Regions from separate parts of the Nocardioides sp. NPDC057767 genome, predicted to be linked through region 1. Evidence: predicted binding sites of a transcription regulator. Region 1 holds the regulator's gene; the other holds the start of a gene.
What was found. The regulator LexA, encoded in region 1, represses DNA repair genes until DNA is damaged. The targets are predictions, from matches to a motif close to TCGAACANNTGTTCGA.
Positions count from the first base shown of each region.

Region 2: the regulator LexA is predicted to act here: its motif matches at 4,727-4,742, upstream of recA (recombinase RecA).

Region 1 covers NZ_JBHVKJ010000010.1:21,075-31,797, reverse strand. Annotated here, with positions in the region: gene ACFVDI_RS07295 (SHOCT domain-containing protein) at 1-83, opposite strand, end outside; gene ACFVDI_RS07290 (PIG-L deacetylase family protein) at 263-1,090, shown strand; gene ACFVDI_RS07285 (HIT domain-containing protein) at 1,107-1,463, opposite strand; gene ACFVDI_RS07280 (vitamin B12-dependent ribonucleotide reductase) at 1,545-4,475, opposite strand; gene nrdR (transcriptional regulator NrdR) at 4,658-5,158, opposite strand; gene ACFVDI_RS07270 (hypothetical protein) at 5,557-6,438, shown strand; gene ACFVDI_RS07265 (LysM peptidoglycan-binding domain-containing protein) at 6,583-6,960, opposite strand; gene lexA (transcriptional repressor LexA) at 7,141-7,908, shown strand; gene ACFVDI_RS07255 (alkaline phosphatase D family protein) at 8,006-9,691, shown strand; gene ACFVDI_RS07250 (MXAN_6640 family putative metalloprotease) at 9,831-10,723, shown strand, end outside.
Region 2 covers NZ_JBHVKJ010000080.1:8,448-15,006, forward strand. Annotated here, with positions in the region: gene ACFVDI_RS26480 (DinB family protein) at 1-1,070, shown strand, start outside; gene ACFVDI_RS26485 (DUF3046 domain-containing protein) at 1,096-1,290, shown strand; gene ACFVDI_RS26490 (MFS transporter) at 1,296-2,606, shown strand; gene ACFVDI_RS26495 (DUF305 domain-containing protein) at 2,660-3,301, opposite strand; gene ACFVDI_RS26500 (DUF6153 family protein) at 3,394-3,834, opposite strand; gene ACFVDI_RS26505 (DUF4396 domain-containing protein) at 3,965-4,687, shown strand; gene recA (recombinase RecA) at 4,924-5,973, shown strand; gene ACFVDI_RS26515 (regulatory protein RecX) at 6,165-6,559, shown strand, end outside.

The sequences.
Region 1 (10,723 bases):
ATGACCAACGTGATCAACCCGACCCAGAAGATGGTCATGGCGATCCAGCCCACGGCCCCCATGCCGTATCCGTAACCCATCATTTGTCGACTCCTGTCCCTTCGAGCGAAGTCCGCCCTCACGCCGCGCTTCTCACTGTGATCGTCACGCGCCGGTCGTCGTCGTCACAGGGACGAAGGCCACACGCCGGAGGGCCAGAAGACCAGTGTCTGGACTCTCACCTCCACATATGCCTCCACGCCGGTGCCCGTAGCGTGTGGGCATGTTCAGCGGCCAGGGGTTCGACCAAGCCGTGGTGCTCGTCGTGCATGCTCACCCAGACGACGAGGTGTTCGCCACCGGAGCTGCGACGGTCGCCGCCAAGGCCTCGGGGATGCGGACCCATCTGCGCCTCTTCACCGGTGGCGAGGGCCGTCAAAGCCCGCTGACCCCGGCCGGCCTTGCGGCCGCGCGCCGAGCCAAGGAGGCTCGGCTCGCAGCATCAGCCGAGCTGCTCGGGATCGACACCTGGGGCTACCTGACCGAGCCCGGACGCTGGACGGACACGCCGCACTCAGCGGCGCAGACCATCGGCGCGGCCGACACCACCGACCTCGCCGCTCGTGTCAGGACCGCACTCGAAGCAATCCGACCTGACATCGTCCTCACCGTCGGACCGGACGGACTGACCGGACACCCCGACCACATCGCCTGCCACGACGCGGTCGCTCACGCCTTGGCAACGGCGGCCCACCGCCCGCGCGTCGCCCTCGGCGCGGTCCTTGACCATCGATCCGTCAGGGCAGCCACCGAGACCGCACTGATGGTCGCCGGCCGCCCGATCGGATCCGGGCGGGTCACCGGGGTGGCCATCGACAGCTCGGCCCTCACCGTCACCGGCCCACCCGACACCGAAGCGCGGCGCAGGAGTGCCCTTGATGCGTACGTCCCAGGCCTAGGCTCTTCATCGGCGACGGACATCGACACCGAACTCACTGGCACGGGCGACTCGGTCCTGCTCCGCTTCGTCCTGGACACCGCCGGCTGGACCCGGGATCACTTCCTCCCCTTGCAACTTCCCCGACCAGGGAGTCCCGATGTCACCCAGTGACACCACGACTCCCACATCACCCCTGGTCACGACACCCACCGCTGTGGATGTGCACGTGCAGGTGCTTGGAGTCCTGGTAGGCACCCAGGTTCGTCAGCACCGCCGCGGCGCCGTGCTCGCGCTCCACGTCCCGGGCAACTGCCTGGACGACACCGAGGAGCTCACGCACGTCGGCCTCGTCCTCGGCACTCACAGTCGTGAGTGATCCGAGGTGGCGTTTCGGCACCACCACGACGTGCACGGCCCAGAACGGTCGCGTGTGGTGGAACGCCAGCACCCTTGCGCTGTCGTGCACCACATGAAGGCGGTCGGGACGAGGAATGGCGACATCGCAGTAGAAGTCGGTCCCGTCGTACCCGGCATCGGCGCTCACCCCAGCAACCCTAGAGCCAACAAGTGAGTCCGGTCCCGCACCCAGGAGTGGATGCGGGACCGGACTCAGTCACTCAACGAATCAGCTGCAACCAGAGGTCGAGCCGCAGCCCTCGCAGACGTAGCAGGAGCCGGCGGGGCGCATCTTGGTGCCGCAGGTGAAGCAGAGCGGGCTGTCGATGGCCATGCCGCTGATCGACTCGAGCAGCTCGGCGGTGGTGTGGGCGGCCGCCTTGGGGGCCTCCTGCGCAGCCGCCTCGGCAGGAGCCTCCTCCTTGACGTCGGCCTCGACGACCTCGGTCTTCGCCTCCACCTTGCGCTCCGGAGCCGGCTTCTGGACGAGCTCGGCGGCGGTGGTGCCGTTGCCGAGCTGCTCGTAGGAGCCGGTCTCGAGGTAGCGCTGACGCTCGTCGGCGGAGTAGATGCCGAGAGCCGAGCGGTCCTCGAAGGACATGTAGTCCAGCGCCAGCCGGCGGAAGACGTAGTCCATGAGCGACTGTGCCATGCGTACGTCCGGGTCGTCGGTCAGACCGGCGGGCTCGAACTTCAGGTTGGTGAACTTGGAGACGTAGGTCTCCAGGGGCACGCCGTACTGGAGGCCGACCGAGACGGCGATCGAGAAGGCGTCCATGACGCCGGCCAGGGTCGAGCCCTGCTTGCCTAGCTTGAGGAAGACCTCGCCGAGCTCGCCGTCGGCGTGCGCGCCGGAGGTCATGTAGCCCTCGGCGCCACCGACCGTGAAGGAGGTGGTGCGCGAGACGCGGGACTTCGGCAGGCGCTTGCGGGTCGGCGCGTAGACGATCTTCTCGATGATCTTCTCGACGACCTCGGGCTCGACCTCGGCCTCAGCCGCAACCTCGGCAGCAGCCGTGGAGAGACCCTGGTCCTTCTTGGCGTTCTCCGACTTGCCGTCGGCCAGCGGCTGGCCGACCTTGCAGTTGTCGCGGTAGATCGCGGTGGCCTTCAGACCCAGCTTCCACGACTCCATGTAGACCTGCTCGATGTCCTCGACGGTCGCCGACTCGGGCAGGTTGACGGTCTTGGAGATCGCGCCGGAGAGGAACGGCTGGGTAGCCGCCATCATGCGTACGTGGCCCATCGGCTGCAGCGCACGCTTGCCCATCGCGGTGTCGAAGACCTCGTAGTGCTCCTGGCGCAGGCCGGGGGCGTCGACGACGTGGCCGTGCTCGGCGATGTAGGCGACGATCGCCTCGATCTGCTCGGCCTGGTAGCCCAGCTTGGTCAGCGCCCGCGGGATCACCTGGTTGACGATCTGCATCGAGCCGCCGCCGACGAGCTTCTTGAACTTGACCAGCGAGAAGTCCGGCTCGATGCCGGTGGTGTCGCAGTCCATCATGAAGCCGATGGTGCCGGTCGGCGCGAGCAGCGAGGCCTGGGCGTTGCGGAAGCCGTTGACCTTGCCGATCTCGACGACGTCGGACCACACCCGGGTCGCCGCGTCGATGATGTTGCGGTCGACCGGGTTGATCGAGCGGACCGCGTCGTTGGCGGCCTGGTGCTTGCGCATGACCCGCTGGTGGGCCTCGGCGTTGCGGGCGTAGCCGGCGTACGGACCGACGACGCCGGCCAGCTCGGCCGAACGCTTGTAGCCGGCACCGGTCATCAGCGAGGTGATGGCGGCAGCCATGGTCCGGCCGCCCTCGGAGTCGTAGCCGAGACCCATCGCCATCAGCAGGGCGCCGAGGTTGGCGTAGCCGATGCCGAGCTGGCGGTAGTCGCGGGTGGTCTCGCCGATCGCCTCGGTCGGGAAGTCGGCGAAGCAGATGGAGATGTCCATCGCGGTGAAGACGACCTCACAGGCCTGCTGGAAGCGGACCGCGTCGAAGGTGTCGTCGTCCTTGAGGAACTTCAGCAGGTTGAGCGACGCCAGGTTGCAGGAGGAGTTGTCCAGCGACATGTACTCCGAGCACGGGTTGGAGCCGGTGATCCGGCCCGTCTCCGGGTTGGTGTGCCAGTCGTTGATGGTGTCGTCGTACTGCAGACCCGGGTCGGCACACTCCCACGCGGCGACCGAGATCTTGCGGAACAGCTCGCGGGCGTCGATCTCCTCGATGACCTCACCGGTCGTACGCGCCCGGAGGCCGAACTTCTTGCCCTCCTCGACCGCGCGCATGAACTCGTCGGAGACGCGCACCGAGTTGTTGGCGTTCTGGTACTGCACGGACGAGATGTCCTTGCCGCCCAGGTCCATGTCGAAGCCGGCGTCGCGCAGCGCGCGGATCTTGTCCTCCTCGCGCGCCTTGGTCTCGACGAACTCCTCGATGTCGGGGTGGTCGACGTCGAGGACGACCATCTTCGCGGCGCGACGGGTGGCGCCACCGGACTTGATGGTGCCCGCGGACGCGTCGGCGCCGCGCATGAAGGAGACCGGGCCGGAGGCGGTGCCGCCGGAGGACTTCAGCAGCTCCTTGGAGGAGCGGATGCGGGAGAGGTTGAGACCGGCACCGGAGCCGCCCTTGAAGATCAGGCCCTCCTCCTTGTACCAGTTCAGGATCGAGTCCATGGAGTCGTCGACCGAGAGGATGAAACAGGCCGAGACCTGCTGGGGGGACTCGGTGCCGACGTTGAACCAGACCGGCGAGTTGAACGCGAAGTGCTGGTTGACCAGCAGCCAGGTGAGCTCGCGACCGAAGAGGTCGGCGTCGGCCTCGGAGGCGAAGTAGCCGTTCTCCTTGCCGGAGGCGACGTAGGTGTTCACGACCCGGTCGATCAGCTGCTTCAGGCTCTGCTCACGCTTGTCGGTGCCGAGGGCACCGCGGAAGTACTTGGTCGTCACGATCGTCGAGGCGTTGATCGACCAGAAGTCGGGGAACTCGACCCCGGTCTGCTCGAAGACGGTCTCACCCGTCTTCCAGTTCTTCTGGACGACGTCGCGTCGCTCCCAGGTGATCTCGTCGTAGGGGTGGACGCCCTCGGTGCTGAAGATCCGCTCGATCTTCAGCCCGGCGCCCGCCTTCGACGATGCCTGTGCCTCTGATGCCGTGTCTGTCATTTCGTTCCCCCTGTTGTCATCGATCGCTGTGCCGTACTGCTGGTCGGTGCTGATGGTGGAGTCTCCTGTGCGCCCGTTCGGGCTTCGTGCGTCGTGCTGTTGTCTTGCTGGATGGCCCGGACAGGTCGCTTCCCCACGGCCTGCCCGGGCCGGTCTGTGTGCCATCTCCCATGGCCGTGGGATCAGTCGGTGCCCACCGGGGCCTCGACCGGATGTTCTGCCTCGAAGTCCTGGACTTCCCGTTCCGTACGCAGCATCTGGATCTCGCGCTCGAAGTCGTCGGCCGAGCCGAAGGCCCGGTAGACGCTCGCGAAGCGCAGGTAGGCCACCTCGTCGAGCTCGCGCAGCGGCGCGAGGATCGCCAGCCCCACCTCGTGGCTGGGCACCTCAGCCAACCCCTGGCTCCGCAGCGCCTGCTCGACCTCCTGGCCGAGGCAGGCGAGCTGGTCCTCGGTGACCGGGCGGCCCTTGCACGCCTTGCGTACGCCGTGCACCGCCTTGTCGCGGCTGAACGGCTCCGCCGCGCCGGAGCGCTTGGCCACCATCAGCTGCATCTGCTCGACGGTCGTGAACCGCTTCCCACATTCCTGGCAGACCCGACGACGCCGGATCTGGCCGCCGTCCTCGGCCACGCGGGAGTCGAGAACCTTGGTGTCGCTGTGTCGGCAGAACGGACAGTGCACGGTCGAGCCCCTCTCGTGAAGCCTTGTGGATCCAGGCCGTCTCAGCGGCGGCCCGAGCCTGTGGAACCTGTGGAATTGAGCGTGAGTCCCTGTGGAACAACACCCCCGTCGCTGTGGGTCATCCACCTGTTCATGTGAACTAGATGTGGATAACTACAGCGGTGTAACTACTAGATGTAGTGGTAACCGTACGCCCGCCCCCCAGTCGATGCAAGCGAGCGCCGCGTTTCCCCGTGCGCCCGGCGTGTCGTCGGTCAAACACCGAAAGATTCCGGTTCAGCGGCGACGCGCTGGCCCAGATGGGTAAGAATGACCCCGTGACAAACATCTCCGGAGGAAATCGCGTCGGGTCGCGGAGAGGCACGCGCCCCAGAAGCGGTCCCCGGCCACCGTTCATCTTGCCTGCGATCGCGACGCTGGCATTCCTCGTCATCTGGGGAGTGCTGGTGTGGGTCGCCGTCGGTTTCGGGGCCGACGCACGAGGAGGCGATTCCGGCGCCTGGGTGAAGCTCGCCGTCGCGGCCGTCGTCGCAGTCGCCTGTCTCTTCCTGACCTTCACCTTCGCCGGGAAGGCCTGGCGGGCCCTCACCGGCTCCCCCACCCCACCGCCCGCCGACGACTACACCGGAAGCCACTCCAACGCCTACGTCGAGGAGCAGGACTACCCGGAGCAGCCATACGGCGACCAGACGACCTACATGGAGCAGGACTACTACGGCACCGGCTCCTACGGCTACGAGGACACCGGCTCCTACGGCCGGCACAGCTCCGACACCGGGAGCCAGGCTCCCTACGGTGACACCGGCAGCCGCTCGGCCTACACCGACACGGGCTCCCAGTCGCCCTACGGCTACACGAGCAGCTCCTCGGACTTCGGCAACACCGGGAGCCGGTCGGCCTACAGCACGCCGAGCTACCAGCCGCCGACGCCGCCGAGCACCCCGCCCTACTACACGAGCCCGCCGACCCCGGCCTCCACGCCGACCAGCTCCCCGGCGTACGGCTCGCAGGGCTACGGCACCGACAGCTACCCCACCCAGCAGGCCGGCTCCTCGCAGTATCAGTCCGGCGCCTACCAGGCTCCGGCCAGCTACGGCCAGACCGGCTCGAGGGCTCGACTGACCCAGGATCCGGCAGCGACGCAGGCGATGCCCACCCAACGACAGCCCCAGGAACCGCCCGCCGCTCAGCCGGACGACGAGTGGCCGCCGCGTCACAGCACCCGCAACAAGCAGTGGCCGCCGCCCGAGCCGGACACGCCCTACCGCGGGCGTCACTGACGACGACCGCCAGGACAGCGAGAGTGCTGCAGACGCTTCCCATCGTCTGCAGCACTCTCACATTTCCCCGGTTGCCGGCTGCCAGGGTGCCCGCCGCGCGGGCTGACTCCCTCGAAGGAGCAGCCGGACATCTGTGGGCGCCCGCTACGGCGCGGTCGGAACGATCAGGGTCTGCCCGGACACGAGCATCGAGGACTCGAGACCGTTGAGCTCCTTGATCCTCTGCTCCATCTCCCGAATCGAAGCGCCGGTCCCGGCGACGGCTTCCGCGGAGATGTCCCAGAGCGTGTCGCCATCGCCGACGACCATCGTGTGAGCGGCGGGGGCGGGGCTTTTGTCGGCATCACCGTCCACCGCGAAGGCCACCCGCGCCCCGACGAAAGCGATCGCGAAGAGCACGACGAGCGCGAAGGCGAACACGACGATCCGCCCACGACGGGTGAGCCGCACCGTCGAGCGACGCACCTCCGGCACGGGCCGGGGCGGCTCGGCTACGGGCAGCACATAGACGGTTGCACTCATCACGGCCTCCAGTTCACAAGTCTCTCGATCACGTGTTCGATCGAGCACATGTTCGAAGGTAGATCACGTGTTCGAACAACGCAAGTAGCGACGTCAGGAATTTTTGAACGCCGACACGCACTTCGAACGAGATCGAACAGATGTTTGATGTCGTGGTGCCAGAGGGACTAATGTGATGACATGACCACGCAGAAGACAGGCACCGGATCAGGCGGTTCGAAGAAGAGCCGCGTCCGCGAGCTGCCCGACGGGCCGCCGGACGCGACCGGGCTCACGCCGCGTCAGCAGCGCATCCTCGCTCACCTGCGCGACAGCATCGAGCAGCGCGGCTACCCGCCCAGCATGCGCGAGATCGGTGCCGCCGTCGGGCTGACCAGCACCAGCAGCGTCGCCCACCAGCTGCGCGCGCTGGAGCAGCGTGGTCTGATCCGCAAGGACCCGAAGCGACCCCGTGCCCTCGAGGTCTTCCTCCCCGAGGTGATGGCCCACCGCAAGGCCATGGCCGGCGAGGAGACCGAGCCGGCGCTCACCGCCGAGGCCGTCGTCAACCCCAACCCCGACGCCACCATGGTTCCCCTGGTCGGTCGGATCGCGGCCGGTGGCCCGATCCTGGCCGAGGAGACCTCGAGCCAGCAGAGCATCGAGGACGTCTTCCCGCTGCCCAAGCAGCTGGTCGGCAACGGCGACCTCTTCCTGCTCTCGGTCTCCGGTGACTCGATGGTCGACGCCGCGATCTGCGACGGCGACTTCGTGGTCGTGCGCCAGCAGCCCACCGCGGAGAACGGCGAGATCGTGGCCGCGCTGATCGACGGCGAGGCGACGGTCAAGACGCTCTCCCGCAAGGACGGCAAGGTGTGGCTGCTGCCGCACAACGCGGCGTACGAGCCGATCGACGGCACCCACGCGACGATCCTCGGCAAGGTGACGGCGGTCCTGCGCAGCCTCTGAGTCCTGTCTCACACCTCCCGCGACCAGTCCGGGAACTCTGCGTGAAATCCAGCCGCCGGCCCATGACAGGGCCGGCGGCTGCGTCGTTCCATACAGCGTGACTCAGAGCAGCACGACCCAGACGCAGATCGACCGCCGCACCCTCATCGCCGCCGGCCTGGCCACCGCCGCAGGAGTGGGAGTCGTGGCACTGCCGACACCCGCCGAGGCAGCCGGCACCACGCTCAACCACTTCCAGCACGGCGTCGCCTCCGGCGACCCGCTCCCGGACCGCGTGGTCATCTGGACCCGGGTCACGCCCACCGCGGAGGCGACCCCGGGGTCCGGACGGGGCGAGGAGATCCTGGTCCACTGGGAGGTCTCGCCGACCGCGGACTTCAGCCGCCTCACCGCCAAGGGCACCCAGCTCACCGGCCCGGACCGCGACCACACCGTGAAGCTCGACGTCACCGGCCTGTCCCCGGAGAGCTGGTACTTCTACCGCTTCACCTACAACGGCCAGACCAGCCGCGTCGGCCGCACACGCACCGCTCCGGCTGCGGACGCGGCCCCGGACAACGTACGTTTCGGGGTGGTCTCCTGCTCCAACCTGCAGGCCGGCTGGTTCGCCGCCTACCGCCATCTGGCCGCGCGCGACGACCTGCACGCGATCCTCCACCTGGGCGACTATCTCTACGAGTACGGCCCCGGCGAGTACGGCTACGGCATGGCCAACGAGGACATCCGCCCGCACGAGCCGGCCCACGAGATGCACACCCTGGCCGACTACCGGGTCCGGCACGCCCAGTACAAGCGCGACGCCGACCTCGCCGACGCGCACGCACACCTGCCCTGGATCGTCACCTGGGACGACCACGAGTCCGCCAACGACGCCTGGCTGCTGGGTGCGGAGAACAACGAGCCCGGCGAGTACGACTGGATCGACCGCAAGACCAACGCCAACCAGGCCTACGACGAGTGGATGCCGCTACGTGTCGACGGCACTGCCGTCGTCGAGACCGGCGGGCACCTCCACGACCGCATCTACCGGCGGCTGAGGTTCGGCACCCTCCTCGAGCTGAGCATGCTCGACCTGCGCTCCTACCGCTCCGAGCAGGTCGCCCGCACCGACCTGGCCGGCGTCGACGACCCCGACCGTACGATCACCGGCGACGAGCAGCTGGAGTGGCTCAAGGAGGGCCTGCTCACCGACGCCCGGTGGAAGATCGTCGGCAACCCGGTCATGATCGCGCCGGTCACCTTCGCGGCCCTCCCGAAGAGCCTGGTCAGCCCGGTCAACGACGTCACCGGGCTGCTGCCCGACAACGGCATCGCCTACAACGTCGACCAGTGGGACGGCTACACCGCCGACCGCACCGAGCTCTTCGAGCACATCCGCGACAACGCGATCACCGACACGGTGTTCGTCACCGGCGACATCCACTCGGCGTGGGCCTGCGACCTGCCGTACGACTCCGCCGTCTACCCGCTCGGCAGGACCGCCGGCGTCGAGTTCGTCGCCACCTCGGTGACCTCGAACAACCTCAAGGACATCCTCGGCGCACCGCGCCGCACGGTGAGCGTGACGGTCGAGAACATCATCAGGACCGCCAACCGCCATGTGCGCTACCTCAACTTCGACGACCACGGCTTCTCGGTCCTCGACGTGACCCGCAACCGGGCCCAGATGGACTGGTACGTCATCGGCGAGCGCAAGGACTCCAGGACCACGGCCACCTGGGCCAGGTCGTACGCCACCGCGAGCGGGAGCAACCGGCTCCATCACGTCACCGAGCCGGTCTAGGCGTTTCACCGATGTGGCCGAGTCGCGTGCCCTTAGACTGCCCTGGTCTACCTTCCCGAACGTCTGGTATCTCATGCGAAACATTGCCCGCCGGATCAACCGCAAACAACGCTCCCTCGTCTTGATCGCAGGGATGGTAGTGGCCACCTTCGCCGCCACCATGCCCGCAACCGGATCGACCCCGGCGAGCTCGGTGCGGACCGGCGGCGACACCAGCGCCGCACAGCCGGTGACAGAGGAGGAGGCCCGGGAGGCTCTCGCCGAGGCCAAGAAGGTCAAGCGCAACCAGTCGGTCCGTGGCGCCCGCCAGGTCGTGCCAGGTCGGCACGTCGCCGGCCGGCCCGACGCGACCATCGCCCTGACCAACCTCTGGAACGCCAAGGACGCCCTGGACGGCTCCAACCAGAAGGCCGCGCGTGAGCTGCTCGCCCGCCCGCGCACCGCGACCGAGACGTGCAGCGACGTCGTCTGCGTCCACTACACGCCGGGCAAGGGTGGCGACAGCGCCTCGGTGGCGTACGCGACCCAGGTCCGTGACGTGGTCACGAAGGTCCACAACATCTATGTGCAGGCGGGCTACCGCAAGCCTGCCGCCGACAAGACGGTCACCCCCGGCAAGGTCGACATCTACCTGGAGAACCTCTACGACGAGGGCTACTACGGCTACTGCGCCCCCGAGACGAAGGTCTCCAAGACCGCCGCGACGGCCTACTGCGTCCTGGACAACGACTACGCCACCAGTGAGTACGGCACGGCCAACACGCCCACCGAGAACCTCCGGGTCACCGCCGCCCACGAGTACTTCCACGCGGTCCAGTTCGCCTACGACGCCGGCGAGGACCGCTGGATGATGGAGTCCACGGCGACCTGGGTCGAGGACGAGGTCTACGACAGCATCAACGACAACCGCCAGTACCTGGCCTACGGCCAGCTGGAGGACCAGCGCAAGCCGCTGGACAACTCCAACGTCTCCAACCTCGGCATCTACGGCAACTGGATCTTCTTCCGCTACCTCTCCGAGCGCTTCGCCAA
Region 2 (6,559 bases), on a different contig from region 1:
GCTTCGTCGCCGGTGCCGTGACCGCCGACCAGCTTCCCGAGATCGTGCGCGACAACGCGACCTACTGGGAGATCTACCTGGCCGCCGACAACGCGCGGGAGCGACCGCGGCCGGGCGTGTGGTCGGCGCTGGAGTACGGAGCACACGTACGCGACGTCCACCGCGTCTTCGGCGAGCGGCTGCGGCAGATGCTGACCGAGGACGAGCCACGGTTCGCCAACTGGGACCAGGACGTGGCCGCCCGTGAGGGCGACTACGCCGGCCAGGACCCTGCCGTCGTGGCCGAGGAGCTGATGGACGCCGCGGACGCGGTGGCCACGATCTACGAGAAGGTCCCGCCGGACGCCTGGGGCCGTCGCGGGATCCGGTCCAACGGCGACGTGTTCAGCGTCGAGTCGCTGGGCCGCTACCACCTCCACGACGTCGTCCACCACCTGTGGGACGTGCGCTCGGCCGCCAAGCGGGCGACCGTCGCCGCCTACGACGCCAGCGTCGCGACGTACGTCGAGGGCACCTCGTTCTCCGAGGAGAACCGCTCGATCCTCGACCGGTTCCTGGCCGAGCTCGAGCCCGGCGACCACGTGCTCGAGATCGGCACCGGGCCGGGCCACGACGCCAAGGCCCTCGAAGCTGGGGGAGTGCGGGTGCGCCGCACCGACATCAGCGAGGGGTTCGTGGCCCACCTGCGGACGCAGGGGTACGCCGCTGCCTGCCTGGACCCGCTGACCGACGACCTGCGCGACCCGGTGCACCCCGACGTCCCCTATGCCGCGGTCTGGGCCTCGGCGACGCTGCTGCACGTGGCCCGCGACGACTTCGCGACCGTGTTGGGCCGGCTCGCCGAGGTCACCCGCCTCGGCGGTGCGCTGCACGTGTCGATGAAGCAGGGCGACGGCGAGGAGTGGACGAGCCGCGGCCACGTCGAGGCGCCGCGCCTCTTCGTCTACTGGCGAGAGCCCGCGCTGCGAGCGGCGCTGGACGAGGCCGGCTGGGACGTGGTCGAGGTCGGGCATGCCGACGGCCGGCTCGGCGACGTCTGGCTCGACGTGCTCGCCCGTCGGCGCGGCTGAGCTCGGCTGAGTAGCATTCGGGGCGATGAGACACACGGAGTTCTGGTCGCGGATGGACGATGCGCTCGGCGAGGGCTACTCGCGGGCGTGGGCACGCCAGTTCGTGATGGGTGACCTGGGCGGGCGCACCGCCCAGGAGGCGCTCGACGCGGGTGTGCCGCCGAAAGAGGTCTGGGCCGCGGTCTGGAAGGCCCTGGAGCTGCCGGCGCGTGAGCGGTGACGCTGGTGGCTCCGACCGCGGTGGCCGCGGTTCAGAAGCGCACCATCCTGACCCTGGTCGCCACCCAGGCGGTCGGAGCGATGGGGATCACCATCGGCATCGCGACCGCCTCCCTGCTGGCTCGCGACCTGTCCGGGTCGGAGTCGATGGCAGGTCTGTCCCAGACGACCCAGGTGCTGGGCGCGGCGGTGGCTGCGTACGTCCTGGGGCGGGTGATGGACGCCCGCGGGCGCCGCTTCGGGCTGCTGGCGGGCTACCTGCTCGGCGCTGCCGGCGGGCTGCTGGCGGTCCTGGCCGGCGTGGTCGGCTCGATGACGTTGCTGCTGGTCGGTGCGCTCCTGCTCGGCGCGACCACCGCGGCGAACAACGGCGCGCGCTACGCGGCCACCGACCTGGCCCCGGCGAGAAGCCGGGCGCGGGCACTCTCGGTCGTGGTCTGGGCGACCACCTTCGGAGCGGTGCTCGGCCCCAACCTGACCGGTGTGGCCGAGGTCTTCTCCGACGCAGTCGGGATCCCGGTGCTCACCGGGCCGTTCGCGGTCGGGTCGATCGGGATGCTGGCCGCCGCGCTGGTGGTCGGGGCCTTCCTGCGGCCTGACCCGCTGCTGGTCGCCCGGGAGTCCGCACCGGTCGTGGAGTCCGCACCGGTGGTCGAGTCCGCACCGGTGGTCGAGTCCGCACCGGTGGTCGAGTCCGCACCGGTGGTCGAGCCTGTCGAGACCACCAGCTGGCGCCGGGCGCTCGTCGCGATCCGGGACCGGCCCGCGCTCGCGGCGGCCGTGGTCGGACAGGCTGCGGCACACGCCACCATGGTGGCGGTGATGGTGATGACCCCGCTCCACATGGAGCACGGCGGGGCCGGGCTCGAGGTCATCGGGCTGGTGATCAGCGGGCACGTCCTGGGCATGTTCGCCTTCGCGCCGGTCGCCGGCTGGCTCGCCGACCGCGTCGGCCGGGCCGACGTGATGGCGCTCGGCGGCGGGGTGCTCCTGGTGGCCCTGGTCCTGTGCGCCGCGGCGCCGCAGGGGAGCTCGGGGCGGATCTTCGCCGGGCTCTTCCTCCTCGGTCTCGGCTGGTCGCTGGCCACGATCGCGGCCGCCACCTCCGTCGCCGACCACACCCCGCTCGAGGTCCGCGCCGACGTCCAGGGCAGCGCTGACCTGATCATGGGCGTCGCCGCGGCGGCCGCAGGGGCGGTCTCGGGCGTCGTCGTCGACGCGGCCGGATATCCGGCACTCGCGCTCGGCACGATCCTGCTGGTCGCGGTGCTGTTCGGGGCTGCGTACGTGGCCCGCCGGGCTGACCGCGCGGCCTGAGAGGCAGGCAGCGCGGGCAGGGCCGTCAGGCGGCCCTGCCCGCTGCCAGGGCCTCAGCCGAGGATCTTCTCCATCGTGTCGATCTCGGTCGACTGGGACTCGATGATGGTGCCGGCGAGATCGACGGCCGGCTTGAACTGGCCCTCGTCCTGCTGGGACTCGGACATCTCGACCGCACCCTCGTGGTGCTCGATCATCATCTCCAGCCACATGTCCTGGAACTCGGCGTCGGAAGCGCTCTCCAGGGCGTCCATGTCCTCGGCGGACATCATCCCGGGCATGTCTGCGTCCATGCCCTCCATCGAGTCGGACATGCTGCTCTCCTCGTCGCCGTGGCCCTCGTGGCCGCCGTTGACGTGGTCGCGCATCGTCGAGGGCACCTCCTCGCCCCACTCCTGGAGCCAGGAGGACATGGTCTCGATCTCGGGGCTCTGCGCTGCCCGGATCGCATCGGCCAGCTCCTGGACCTCGGGATCGAGCGTACGGTCCATGGTCAGATCGACCATCGCCATCGCCTGGGCGTGATGCTGGATCATGTCGGTCGCGAAGGCGACGTCGGCCTTGTTGTGCTCGGTCTCCGAGAGCTTCTGCGGGGCCTTGGCCTCCTCGCTGCCGCCGCAGCCGGACAGGGTCAGGAGCACGGCCAGGCCGGCCGCGGCCCAGGTCGCGCGAATGAGGGGACGTTGCGTACGCATCTGTTGTTTCTCCTTGTGATGTGCTGTTTCCGGGCCTTGTCGACCTACCTGCACTCGGGGGCGTCCCTGATCGCAGGTGGATCAGGGCGCGATCAGCACCTGATGACGGAGAACTCCCACTCCGGCGGTGGCCTGGTCGCCGGACGGCTGACGAAGAGCGCGGACCCGGCTGTGCGCGCGCGTCGGCGTGCCTGGGAGAACCACCAGGCAGGCGTACGCCGCCACAGCCCGCTCAGGAGCAGCGCGCCGGCAGCGAGCAGGAACGCCGCGCACAGCAGCATCGCGGTGTGCCCGTCGTCGCCGGGCTGTCCGGTGTGGCCGGCGTCGGATCCGTGGTCGGCATGGTCGAGGGCGTGGGTGTGGCCCACGTGCGCTGCGGGCAGGTGCAGCGTGGCGTGCTCGCCGTCGGTGCGGGTGCCGTGCAGACTCAGCGCATGCATGCCCAGCATGCCGGCAACCGTGACCAGCACCGCCGCCAGCAGGCTGGCGCGTGCGGCCGTCCGGGTCGTCCGCTGTCGTCGTGCCGTCCACACAACGCACACCCTAAGGAGTCGCGTGCGGTTGGACAAAGCGGGCGTGCGGGGCGGATATCGCTTGCGAGACTATACCCCCATGGGGTATGAATTGCCTGTAGGCAGACGAACGATCGAGCAAGGGAGCGACATGAAGTCGCAGGACGAGCACGTGCACGCCGGACATGAGCACTCGATGCACGAGGGTCATGGTGAGCACGCCGACCACTCGACGCACTCCGGGCACGGTGCCCATGGCGGCCACGGTGGGGGCGGCGTGAACGCGATGGCCGCCAGCGCGACGCTGCACTGCCTCACCGGGTGTGCGATCGGCGAGATCGCCGGCCTGATGATCGGCACCGCGATCGGCCTCGGCACGGGGTGGACGATCGTCTTGGCCGTCTCCTTGGCGTTCCTCTTCGGTTACGCGCTCTCGACCCTGCCACTGCTGAAGTCGGGGCTCGCCCTCGGTGCGGCGCTCAGTGTCGTGCTCGCGGCCGACACGCTGTCGATCGCGACCATGGAGCTGGTCGACAACCTGGTCATGGCGCTCATCCCCGGGGCCATGGAGGCCGGGCTGGTCAACGTCGTGTTCTGGGTCGGGATGATGATCGCGCTGACGGTCGCCTTCGTGGCCGCCTTCCCGGTCAACCGCTACCTGCTGCAGCGGGGCAAGGGGCACGCGCTGACGCACGAGTACCACGGCGCGGAGCCGGTTCAGCAGGGCTTCCGTCGCTACATCCCGGCGTTCTCGAGCGGTGCCCTGGCGGTGGCGATCTTCGCCTTCATGCTGGGTGGCCTCTCGGTCTCCGTCGCCGACGAGCTCGGCAGCGACCCGGCTCCCGCCGAGCATATGGAGATGCAGGGCCACTGAGGGTTCGGCGGCCCCGACACGCCCGAACAGGTGTTCACATCGAACGCTTGTTCGGGTTAGTGTGGTGGTAGGTGGAGCGTGGTTCGTGCTTTGCGAGGGGTCGTGAAACACCGTGCCGGAGGGTCCCGTTCAGAAACTGTCGGTGGTCCCGTCTAGCGTCTGCCTTGATGACGACGAAGACACGTGGACAAGCGGCAGGCAGGAGCAAGAAATCTGCTCCTCAGGAAGGAAAGAACATGGCGGCAGGTGATCGCGAGAAGGCATTGGATGCCGCTCTCGCCAACATCGAAAGGCAGTTCGGCAAGGGCTCGGTCATGCGGCTGGGCGACGAGACCCGGGCTCCCCTGGAGGTGATCCCGACCGGCTCGATCGCGCTCGACGTGGCGCTGGGCCTGGGTGGTCTGCCTCGCGGCCGGGTCGTGGAGATCTACGGTCCGGAGTCGTCGGGTAAGACGACGGTGGCCCTCCACTCGGTCGCCAGCGCGCAGCGCGCCGGTGGCATCGTGGCCTTCATCGACGCCGAGCACGCCCTCGACCCGGAATACGCGAAGAACCTCGGTGTCGACACCGACGCCCTGCTGGTCTCCCAGCCCGACTCCGGTGAGCAGGCCCTGGAGATCGCCGACATGCTGATCCGCTCGGGCGCGCTCGACCTGATCGTCATCGACTCCGTCGCGGCGCTGGTGCCGCGGGCCGAGATCGAGGGCGAGATGGGCGACAGCCACGTCGGTCTGCAGGCGCGACTGATGAGCCAGGCGCTGCGGAAGATGACCTCGGCCCTCAACAACTCCGGCACGACGGCGATCTTCATCAACCAGCTGCGCGAGAAGATCGGCGTGATGTTCGGCTCGCCCGAGACCACGACCGGTGGTCGCGCGCTGAAGTTCTACTCCTCGGTGCGACTCGACGTGCGCCGGATCGAGACGCTCAAGGACGGCACCGACATGGTCGGCAACCGCACCCGCGTCAAGGTCGTGAAGAACAAGGTGGCCCCGCCGTTCAAGCAGGCCGAGTTCGACATCATGTACGGGAAGGGCATCTCCCGCGAGGGCGGCCTGATCGACGTCGGTGTCGAGGCGGGCCTGGTCCGCAAGGCCGGCGCTTGGTACACCTACGAGGGCGACCAGCTCGGCCAGGGCAAGGAGAACTCCCGCAACTTCCTCAAGGACAACCCCGACCTGGCCAACGAGCTGGAGAAGCGGATCCTGGAGAAGCTCGGTGTCGTTCCGACCGTCGAGGCAGAGGCCGCGCCCGCGGCCGAGCCCGCTGGTGTCGAGGACTTCTAGGCCCCTGAGCGCCCGTGGCTTCGTCCAAGCGTGACCGCTCGTCCACCCAGGACCCCTGGGTGGACGAGCGACCCGCGCCCGACTGGCTGGGGGATGTCTCCCTGGGAGTCGAGGCCTGGGCCGGCACTCCGGTGGTTGAGCCGGACTCGCGAGGCGATGTCCCGAGCTTGTCGAGGGGAGCGAGCGAGTCCGTGTCGAAACCAACACGGTCGCGTACGCGCAAGCCTCGCCCCGCCGACCCGGCGGACCCCAAGAACGATCCCGAGCCCGACCACGAGGCGATCGCGCGCAAGATCCTCCTCGACGCCCTGACGGGCCAGGCGCGCAGCCGCAAGGAGCTCGCCGACAAGCTCGAGAAGAAGGAGGTCCCGCCGGCATTGGCGACGCGGTTGCTGGACCGCTTCGAAGAGGTCGGCCTGATCGACGACGAGGCCTTCGCCAAGGCCTGGATCGCCAGCCGCCAGCCCGGAAAAGGCCTGGCGCGCCGGGCGCTCGCCCAGGAGCTGCGCCGCAAGGGGATCGACGACGACGTGGCCCGTGAGGCGCTCGACGAGATCGACCCGGACGACGAGCGTGAGGCCGGCCG